DNA from 2 places in the Mesorhizobium sp. CO1-1-7 genome. Region 2 is predicted to be linked to the other one. Evidence: predicted binding sites of a transcription regulator. Region 2 holds the regulator's gene; the other holds the start of a gene.

The links. Region 2 encodes PhoB, which activates phosphate uptake and scavenging genes when phosphate is short. Its sites were predicted from a motif close to TGTCATNNANCTGTCAT; they were not measured.
Region 1: phnC (phosphonate ABC transporter ATP-binding protein) is a predicted target of PhoB. The motif match lies at 2,686-2,702, and genes of this name have one in related genera.

Annotation. Positions count from the first base shown of each region.
Region 1 is NZ_JAIUHA010000010.1:291,080-295,665, forward strand. Features, by position in the region: gene phnK (phosphonate C-P lyase system protein PhnK) at 1-191, shown strand, start outside; gene phnL (phosphonate C-P lyase system protein PhnL) at 511-1,218, shown strand; gene LB516_RS23035 (DapH/DapD/GlmU-related protein) at 1,215-1,853, shown strand; gene LB516_RS23040 (DUF1868 domain-containing protein) at 1,940-2,650, shown strand; gene phnC (phosphonate ABC transporter ATP-binding protein) at 2,781-3,638, shown strand; gene phnD (phosphonate ABC transporter substrate-binding protein) at 3,750-4,586, shown strand, end outside.
Region 2 is NZ_JAIUHA010000008.1:250,540-255,125, forward strand. Features, by position in the region: gene xylF (D-xylose ABC transporter substrate-binding protein) at 1-255, opposite strand, end outside; gene LB516_RS19455 (ROK family protein) at 521-1,756, shown strand; gene phoB (phosphate regulon transcriptional regulator PhoB) at 1,759-2,448, opposite strand; gene phoU (phosphate signaling complex protein PhoU) at 2,468-3,175, opposite strand; gene pstB (phosphate ABC transporter ATP-binding protein PstB) at 3,201-4,004, opposite strand; gene pstA (phosphate ABC transporter permease PstA) at 4,001-4,586, opposite strand, start outside.

The DNA of each region.
Region 1 (4,586 bases), on a different contig from region 2:
GCCTTGTCACCGATCTCGGCCTTGCCGCGATCGTCGTCACCCACGACCTCGCGGTGGCGCGGCTTCTGTCGCAGCGCATGATGGTGATGAAGGATGGCCGCGTCGTCGAAAGCGGCCTCACCGACCGCGTCCTCGACGACCCGCGCGCGCCCTACACGCAATTGCTCGTATCCTCGATTTTGCAGGTGTGATGATGGCGCCAGGCCACCACCCGCTGCCAAGCGAATTTTTCAACGTTGGCGATTGGCGAAACCGCCCGACACAGCCCCTTCTCCCCGTCACTATACGGGGAGAAGTGCCCGGCAGGGCGATGAGGGGCGGCGCTGACCTGGCGGGAACGTGCGTTGCGGACGCATCTGTCGTCCCGACACCTTCGCCCTGCGCAAAGCAACTGCTCAGCCGGACCTCGGCGCTGCCCCTCATTGTCCTGCCGGACATTTCTCCCCGTATAGTGACGGGGAGAAAGAGCCGCATCCTCCCGCCGACCGATCACAATCGGAGAACCTTCTGATGCCGACCCCACTCGTTGTTTCCGACGTTGCCAAAAGCTTCACCATGCATCTGCGCGACGGCATCAAACTCCCTGTCGTCGCGGGTGTCTCGTTCTCGATCAAGGCGGGCGAATGCACCGTGCTCGGTGGTCCGTCCGGCGCCGGCAAGAGCTCGATCCTGAAGATGCTCTACGGCAACTACGCCGTCGACGAAGGCCAAATCATCGTCAGGCACGAGGACGGACTGATCGACCTCGCCCATGCCAGCCCGCGCACCGTGCTTGCCGTACGCCGGCAAACGATCGGCTATGTCAGCCAGTTCCTGCGCACCGTGCCGCGCGTCTCGGCTCTCGACGTCGTCGCCGAGCCACTGGTTGAACGCGGCGAGGAGCGCGAGGCAGCCCGAGCCAAGGCACGCGCGTTGCTGGCCCAGCTCAACCTGCCGGAAAAACTCTGGATGCTGCCACCGGCAACCTTCTCGGGCGGCGAGCAGCAGCGTGTCAACATCGCGCGCGGCTTCATCACTGAGCACCCCATCCTGCTGCTCGACGAGCCGACCGCATCGCTCGATGCGACGAACCGCGACGTGGTGATCGAACTCATCGCCGCCAAGAAGGCGGCGGGCGTCGCCCTGCTCGGCATCTTCCACGATCACGATGTGCGCGAGGCGGTGGCCGACCGCATCATCGACGTCACCGCCTTCGCTCCGGGAAAAATCGCCGCATGACCAGGAAGCTATCGGAGACGCCGCTGGTTCACCCGACGGCGGAGGTCCACAACTCGACACTCGGCCGCTGGACCGAGATCGCCGACCGCAGCCGGGTTTCGGAAAGCGAGCTCGGCGACTATTCCTACATGATGCAGGACTGCGCGATCTGGTGCGCGACGATCGGCAAGTTTGCCAACATCGCCGCCAGCGTCCGCCTCAATGCCACCAACCACCCGACCTGGCGGCCGACGCTGCACCACTTCACCTACCGCGCCTCCGACTATTGGGACGATGCCGAGCATGAGAGCGAATTCTTCGCCGAGCGCCGCGCCAAGCGCGTCAGCATCGGCCACGACACCTGGCTCGGCCACGGCTCGACCGTCCTGCCCGGCGTCACCGTCGGCGACGGCGCCGCCGTTGGCGCCGGCGCGGTCGTCTCGAAGGACGTCGCGCCCTACACGATCGTCGCCGGCGTACCGGCAAAACCGATCCGCGAGCGCTTCGACCGCCGCACCGCCGAGCGCTACCAAACGCTTGCCTGGTGGGATTGGGATCACGCAAGGCTGCGCGCCGCGCTCGATGATTTTCGGGAGCTGACGGCCGAAGCGTTTTTGGAGAAATACGAAGAACGTGCATCGGGCAAAGAGGCATAGCCCTCGCATCATCGTCATATCGCCGGCTTGTTCATATCCTTGACACAGGACTCGGACAGGACGCGATCTCCTTCAAGGAGATCGCCATGCTCGACACCCTCAGACCCTCGCTCGCCGGATTCTTTGCCGGCTCCAATCCGGCGTTGCCGGCGCATCTCGGCACGCGCTACGACTCGTCAGGCAACTTCCTCCTCGAGCCGGGCAACACCGTCGTCAGCCATCTGGTCAGCGGCTCGCCTTCGGAAGCGGTGGTGTTGGCTGTCCGCGAGAAGATGCTGGCAATGCCTGATGCCGACCTCCTCGCCTTCACGCCCGTTTCCAGCCTGCACATGACCCTTTTCCAGGGCATAATCGAATATCGCCGTCGCCTGCCCTTCTGGCCGCCGGACGTGCCGCTCGACACCAGCATCGACGCCATGACCCGCCTCTATCTGGAGCGCCTGAAGGAGTTCCAGGGCTTCGGTCCTTTCAACATCAAGGTTGTCGAGATCCTGCCGACCGGCCTCACCGTTGCCGGCGCGACCGACGAGGATGCGCGCATCATGCGTGCATGGCGCGATGCGCTCGCGGTGCCGTTTGGCTACCGGCATCCCGATCACGACACCTACGTCTTCCACATCACCTTCGCCTATCAGATCCAGCGCTTTGATGATGATAGGGCCGCCGCGTGGCAGGCGCTGTTTGACGGTTGCCTGGCGCTTTTCGCGCGCCAGGCGCCGGTGATCGAGATCAAGGCTCCCGCCTTCTGCGCGTTCCGCGACATGAAGCATTTCGAGGAATTGCTGCTGCTCGGCTGATCGCCCGCAAGGCGCCAGTCGCCGCGCCTGTGGAGCGTAACAAAACTGACATCATCGCGACACGGCAGGTTCATGTGGTTGCGTTAGGCGAGTGCCTGACGATCAATATGGACCGGACTGGAACCAGCCCATGTCAGCAAACTCTGCCACGCTCGAAATCCGCGGCGTCAGCCGACGATTTGGCAAGAACACCGCAGTTAGCGACGTCAACATCTCGATCCCGCAAGGGCAGATGGTCGGCGTCATCGGTCGTTCGGGTGCAGGCAAGTCCACTCTTCTTCGCATGATCAACCGTCTTGTCGACCCCAGCCAGGGGTCGATTTTTTTTGACGGCGCAGAGGTTTCCAGGCTGCGCGGGTCGCCGCTGCGCCGCTGGCAGCGCGACTGCGCCATGATCTTCCAGCAGTTCAACCTGGTGCCGCGCCTCGACGTGCTGACCAACGTGCTGCTCGGCAAACTGAACCACCGTTCGACCCTGTCCAATCTTCTCGGCATGTTTTCGCGCGCCGAGTGCGCCGAGGCGGTCGCCGCGCTCGAGCGGCTCGACATCGCCCGCACCGCACTTCAGCCCGCCGGCACGCTGTCGGGCGGCCAGCAGCAGCGCGTCGCCATCGCCCGCGCCATGATGCAGCAGCCCAGGGTGATCCTCGCCGACGAGCCGATCGCCTCGCTCGACCCGCTCAACGCCAAGGTGGTGATGGATTCTCTGCAGGACATCAATCTGCGCGAAGGCATCACCGTTGTCACCAATCTGCATACGCTCGATACCGCCCGCACCTATTGCAACCGCATCATCGGCATGGCCGCCGGCAAGGTCGTCTTCGACGGGCCGCCCGAAGAGCTCGACCGCCAAGCCGTGCGTCTTGTCTATGGCGCCGACAGCAATGGCGGCGAGATATCGGAGGTCATCACCTCCACCAGTGTTGCCTTCAAGCAGAAGATCGCCGCATCCGCCGGACCGCTCGAGCCCGCATTCCCGGGATACTGAGCCCAGTAAGGGCCAATAGCGAGCAGCCTGGATCGTCCGCCCGCGTCAAGGGCACTTGTCAAGATCAAGAACGCTGCCGGCGCGGGGCCGGAACTTACAGGAGAGATATCAATGTTCAGGAAGATGGTTTTCGGTGCCGTTTCGGTGCTCGCCATGGCCACCAGCATGGCCCACGCCGCCGACATGAAGGAATTTCGCGTCGGCATTCTCGGCGGTGAAAACGAAACCGACCGGCTGCGCAACTACCAGTGCCTGGCCGATCACCTGAAGGCCGAATTCGGCTTCGAGAAGGTTTCGCTGTTCCCGGCCGCCGACTATGACGGCGTCATCCAGGGCCTGCTCGGCGGCACGCTCGACTTCGCCGAACTCGGCGCTTCCGGCTACGCCAGCGTCTATCTCAAGGATCCGAAGGCGGTTACCCCGATCCTCACCACCAAGCAGACGGACGGCTCCACCGGCTACTATTCGATCGGCCTGGCGCTGAAGACGTCGGGGATCACGGACATCAAGTCAGCCAAGGGCAAGAAGCTCGGCTATGCCGATCCGGATTCGACCTCCGGCTATCTGATCCCGCTGACCCAGATTCCGAAGACCACCGGCGCCTCGAACGAGACCTACTTCGCTTCGACCCAGTTCAATGGCGGCCACGAAAACAACGTTCTGGCCGTGCGTGACGGTAAGGTAGATGTCGCGGTCGACGATTCCTCGGGCATCGGCGACTTCAAGAACGGCTACACCTCCGGCACCTTCCACAAGGAAGTCGCCAAGGGCGCCGTCGACCCTAACGACTTCGTCGAAGTCTGGCGCTCGGGCCTGATCCCGAACGGCCCGCTTGTCGTGCGCACCGCGATCGGCGATGACATGACCGCCAAGCTGGCGGCCTTCTTCACCGACCTGCCCAAGAAGGACAAGGCTTGCTTCGAAGGCGTCGAAGGCGGCGATTTCACC
Region 2 (4,586 bases):
CGAATTGGCACCCTGCGAAATCAGGCTCTCGACATCGGTCAGCTGCTTGCCGGGATTGGACTGCGCATCGGCGGAAATGTACTTGTCGCCCGCGGCCTCGATCGCCTTCTTCATGGCCGCCTCGTCGGTCTTCCAGCGCTCCTCCTGGAAGTTGGACCACGACACGCCGATGACCTTGTCCTTTGCCTGCGCGACCGACGCCAGCGTCAGCGACATGGCGACACCCGCCAGAATGGCGACTGTGAATCTCTTCATGATATCCTCCCTGCGCCCGCGTGTGGCGCGACCAAACTGGCCCTAAGGCCGGCACAAAGGCCCTAATTTTTTCGAGCCTCGAAAAAACACTGGTCCATCGCCGGAACACTGTCAACATCGATTCTGACGGATTTTGAGGTGCCGGAAGCCTTTTTTCGAGCCCCGCAATAAATAAATGACAGCCCCAGCCGCTTCTGCCAGTATTCGACCCGTGCCGGAGGTGTTCGAGGGGGCGTCAAGAACCGCGGCGACGGGGAGGGAAATCATGTCGGTCGGAATCCGCCACGACGATCTGCGCCGGCGCAACCGCGCAATGGTGATTGGAGCCGTGCGCCGGGGTGGCCAGCCCTCGCGCACTGAGATCGCCGCCACCACCGCCCTGAGCCACTCGACCATATCGGCGATATCAGCCGACCTGATCGGCGAAGGTATCCTGAGCGAAGGCAAGCCGAACGAGGCCGGCTCACTGAAACGCGGCCGGCCGCAGGTGGGCCTTTGTCTCAACCCCGAGGCCGCGGCGGTCATGACCGTGGTGCTGTCGCTGAATTTCCTCTCCGTCGCCGTCATCGACTACGCCGGCCAGGTGATATCGGAGGAGCAGCGCCGGCTGGACACGCTGACCATGTCGCGCGAGGCGCTGATCGGCGAATGCGTGGCCATCGTCCGGCGCCGCCTCGAGGATCCCGACCTCGATGTCGCCAGCATTGCCCGCATCGCGCTGGCGATCCAGGGCATCACCGACACCGAGGCGCGCGCCATGCTGTGGTCGCCGATCACGCCGCAGACGGACATTGCCTTCGCCGATATACTCGAAGCCGAATTCGGCATCCCCGCCACCATGGAGAACGACTGCAACATGATGGCTGTGGCGCTGCGCTGGCGCGACCCCGAGCGCTACCGCGACGACTTCATCGCCATCCTGCTCTCGCACGGCATCGGCATGGGCCTAGTGCTGAAGGGCGAGCTGTTCACCGGCACCCATTCCTCAGGCGGCGAGTTCGGCCACATGATCCATCGCCCCGGCGGCGCGCTCTGCCGCTGCGGGCGGCGCGGCTGCGTCGAGGCCTATGCCGGCAACTATGCCATCTGGCGTAATGCAGGACAGATGGGTGAGGACGCCAAACCGGTCGACGTCAGCGACGCCGACATGCGCGCATTGGCGGCCACGGCGCGCGAAAGAGACGGACCGGAGCGCGAGGCCTATCGCAAGGCCGGCGAGGCGCTGGGCTATGGCCTTGGCAGCTTGTTCGCGCTGATCGATCCGGCGCCGGTTGCGATGGTCGGCGTCAGCGCCGCCGCCTTCGATCTGATCGAGCCGGCCTTGCGTGAGGCCATCGCCCAGACCGCCGGCGGCCAGCATTCGACGTCGATTTCCTTCGATACAGAGCCGAACGAATTGCCGCTGATCCGCGAGGGCTGCGCCATGCGCGCGCTCACCTTCGTCGACCAGGAGATCTTCGCGCCGGGCGTGCAGGTGAGATCCGGCAAGAACGTGGCCTGATCTCAATCCTCGCGGATTGCGTAGCCCGCGCCACGGATGGTGCGTATCACATCGGGCATGCGGCCATTGTTGACCGCCTTGCGCAGGCGGCCGACATGCACATCCACGGTGCGCTCGTCGATGTAGATCGTCTCGCCCCAGACATTGTCGAGCAACTGGCTGCGCGAGAACACGCGGCCGGGATGGCGCATCATGAATTCGAGCAGCCGGAACTCGGTCGGTCCGAGCCGGATCTCGCTCTTCTTGCGATAGACCCGGTGCGATTCGCGGTCGAGCACGATGTCACCGACCTTGAGCACGCTGGACAGCACTTCCGGCTTGGCGCGGCGCAGCAGCGCCTTGACCCGGGCCATGAATTCCGGCGTCGAGAACGGCTTGACCAGATAGTCGTCGGCGCCGGTCGAGAGGCCGCGCACGCGGTCGCTCTCCTCGCCGCGCGCCGTCAGCATGATGATCGGCAATCGCTCCGTCTCGGGCCGCATGCGCAGGCGCCGACAGAGTTCGATGCCGGAAACCGCCGGCACCATCCAGTCGAGCACCAGGAGGTCGGGCACGTTTTCCTGGAGGCGTATCTCGGCTTCGTCGCCGCGTGTCACCACCTCGACCTGGTAACCCTCGGACTCCAGGTTGTAGCGGAGGAGCACGCCCAGCGGCTCCTCGTCCTCCACCACCATGATGCGTGGCGCGATCATCGATCGATCATCCCTGCCGTCAAGCCGCCGGCACCGACATCGCCGTCTCGTCCTGCTTCGGACGGTTGGCGGGCAGTTGCGTGCCGGTCAGCACATAATACGCATTCTCGGCGATGTTGGTCACATGGTCGCCGATGCGTTCGAGATTCTTGGCGGAGAACAAAAGATGCGTGCAAGCCGTGATGTTGCGGGGATCCTCCATCATGTAGGTCAGGAGTTCGCGGAAGACCGAAGTGTATTTGACGTCGATGCGTTCGTCGTCATTCCTGAGCTTGGCGAGGGCGGCGGCATCGCCGGCCGCATATTCCTCGACGACGCCCTGCACCTGGATCAGCACCAGCTGCGCCATGGAGTCGATGGAATGCGACAGGTCGCGCGGCGTGGCGGTGAGGCCGACCGAGCCGACGCGCTTGGCGATGTTCTTGGCAAGGTCGCCGATGCGTTCGAGATCGCCCGCCATGCGGATCGAGCCGACGACATGACGCAGATCGTCGGCCATCGGCTGGCGCTTGGCGATCAGGGTGATGGCGCGATCATCGAGTTCGCGCTGGCGCGCGTCCATGATGGCGTCGTCGGAGACCACGCGCTGTGCCAGCGCGTTGTCGGAATTCAGCAGCGCCTTGGTGGCGCCGCCGACCATCGTGCCGGCGAGATCGCCCATGTCGCTGATCAGCCTGCTGATCTGTCCGAGATCCTCGTCGAAGGCTGCGACTGTGTGTTCGGCCATGATCCTGGTCCTCGTATGCGTGAGATCAGCCGAAGCGGCCGGTGATGTAGTCCTGCGTGCGCTTCTCGCGAGGCGACGTGAAGATTTTCTCGGTTTTGTCGAATTCGACCAGCTCGCCCAGATACATGAAAGCCGTCTGCTTCGACACGCGCGCGGCCTGCTGCATGTTGTGGGTGACGATGACGATCGTGTAGTCGGCCTGCAACTCGTCGATCAATTCCTCGATCTTGGCGGTCGACAATGGGTCGAGCGCCGAGGCCGGTTCGTCGAGCAGGATGACCTCCGGCTTGACCGCCACGGTGCGGGCGATGCAAAGCCGCTGCTGCTGGCCGCCCGACAGGCTGAGGCCGCTGGCATTGAGCTTGTCCTTGACCTCGTTCCACAGCGCGGCGCGTTTCAACGCCTGCTCGACACGGCCGTCCATCTCGGCCTTGCCGATCTTCTCATAGAGCCGGACGCCGAACGCGATATTCTCATAGATCGACATCGGGAACGGCGTCGGCTTCTGGAACACCATGCCGATCTTGGTGCGCAACAGGTTGAGGTCCTGCGAGCGGTCGAGAACGTTCTGGCCGTCGAGCAGCACCTGACCCTCGGCGGTCTGCTTGGGGTAGAGCTCGTAGATGCGGTTGAAGACGCGCAGCAGCGTCGACTTTCCGCAACCCGACGGTCCGATGAAGGCCGTCACGCTGCGCTCGGGCAGCGACAAGGTGATGTCTTTCAGCGCCTTCGACTGGCCGTAGTAGAAATTGAGGTTCTTGACCTCGATCTTCGCCTTGGCGGCTGCCTCTGTCGCAATCGTCATGTCTGGAGACAACATCTGGCTCATTTGTCCTCTCTGCGTCCGGTCAGGCTGCGCGCAAAGATGCTGAGCGCGAGAACCGTCAATGTGATTATGAGTGCGCCGGTCCACGCCAGTTGCTGCCACTCCTCGTAAGGGCTGAGAGCGAACTGGAAGATGGTCACCGGCAGGCTGGCCATCGGCGCATTGAGATTGCTCGACCAGAACTGGTTGTTGAGCGCTGTGAAGAGTAGCGGCGCCGTCTCGCCGGAAATGCGGGCAATGGCCAGCAATATGCCGGTGACGATGCCGGACATCGCCGCGCGGTAGGCCACCGAACGAATCACCACCCAGCGCGGCGCGCCAATCGCCGTGCCGGCCTCGCGCAAAGCGTTCGGCACAAGGTTGAGCATGTCCTCGGTGGTACGCACCACGACGGGAATGACCAGGATGGCCAGTGCCACGGCACCGGCGATGGCCGAGAAATGCCCCATCGGCCGCACCATCAATTCGTAGACGAACAGGCCGATGATGATTGAGGGCGCCGACAGCAGGATGTCGTTGATAAAGCGCACCACGGTGGTGAGCTTCGAAAAGCGGCCATATTCGGCCATGTAGGTGCCGGCCAGC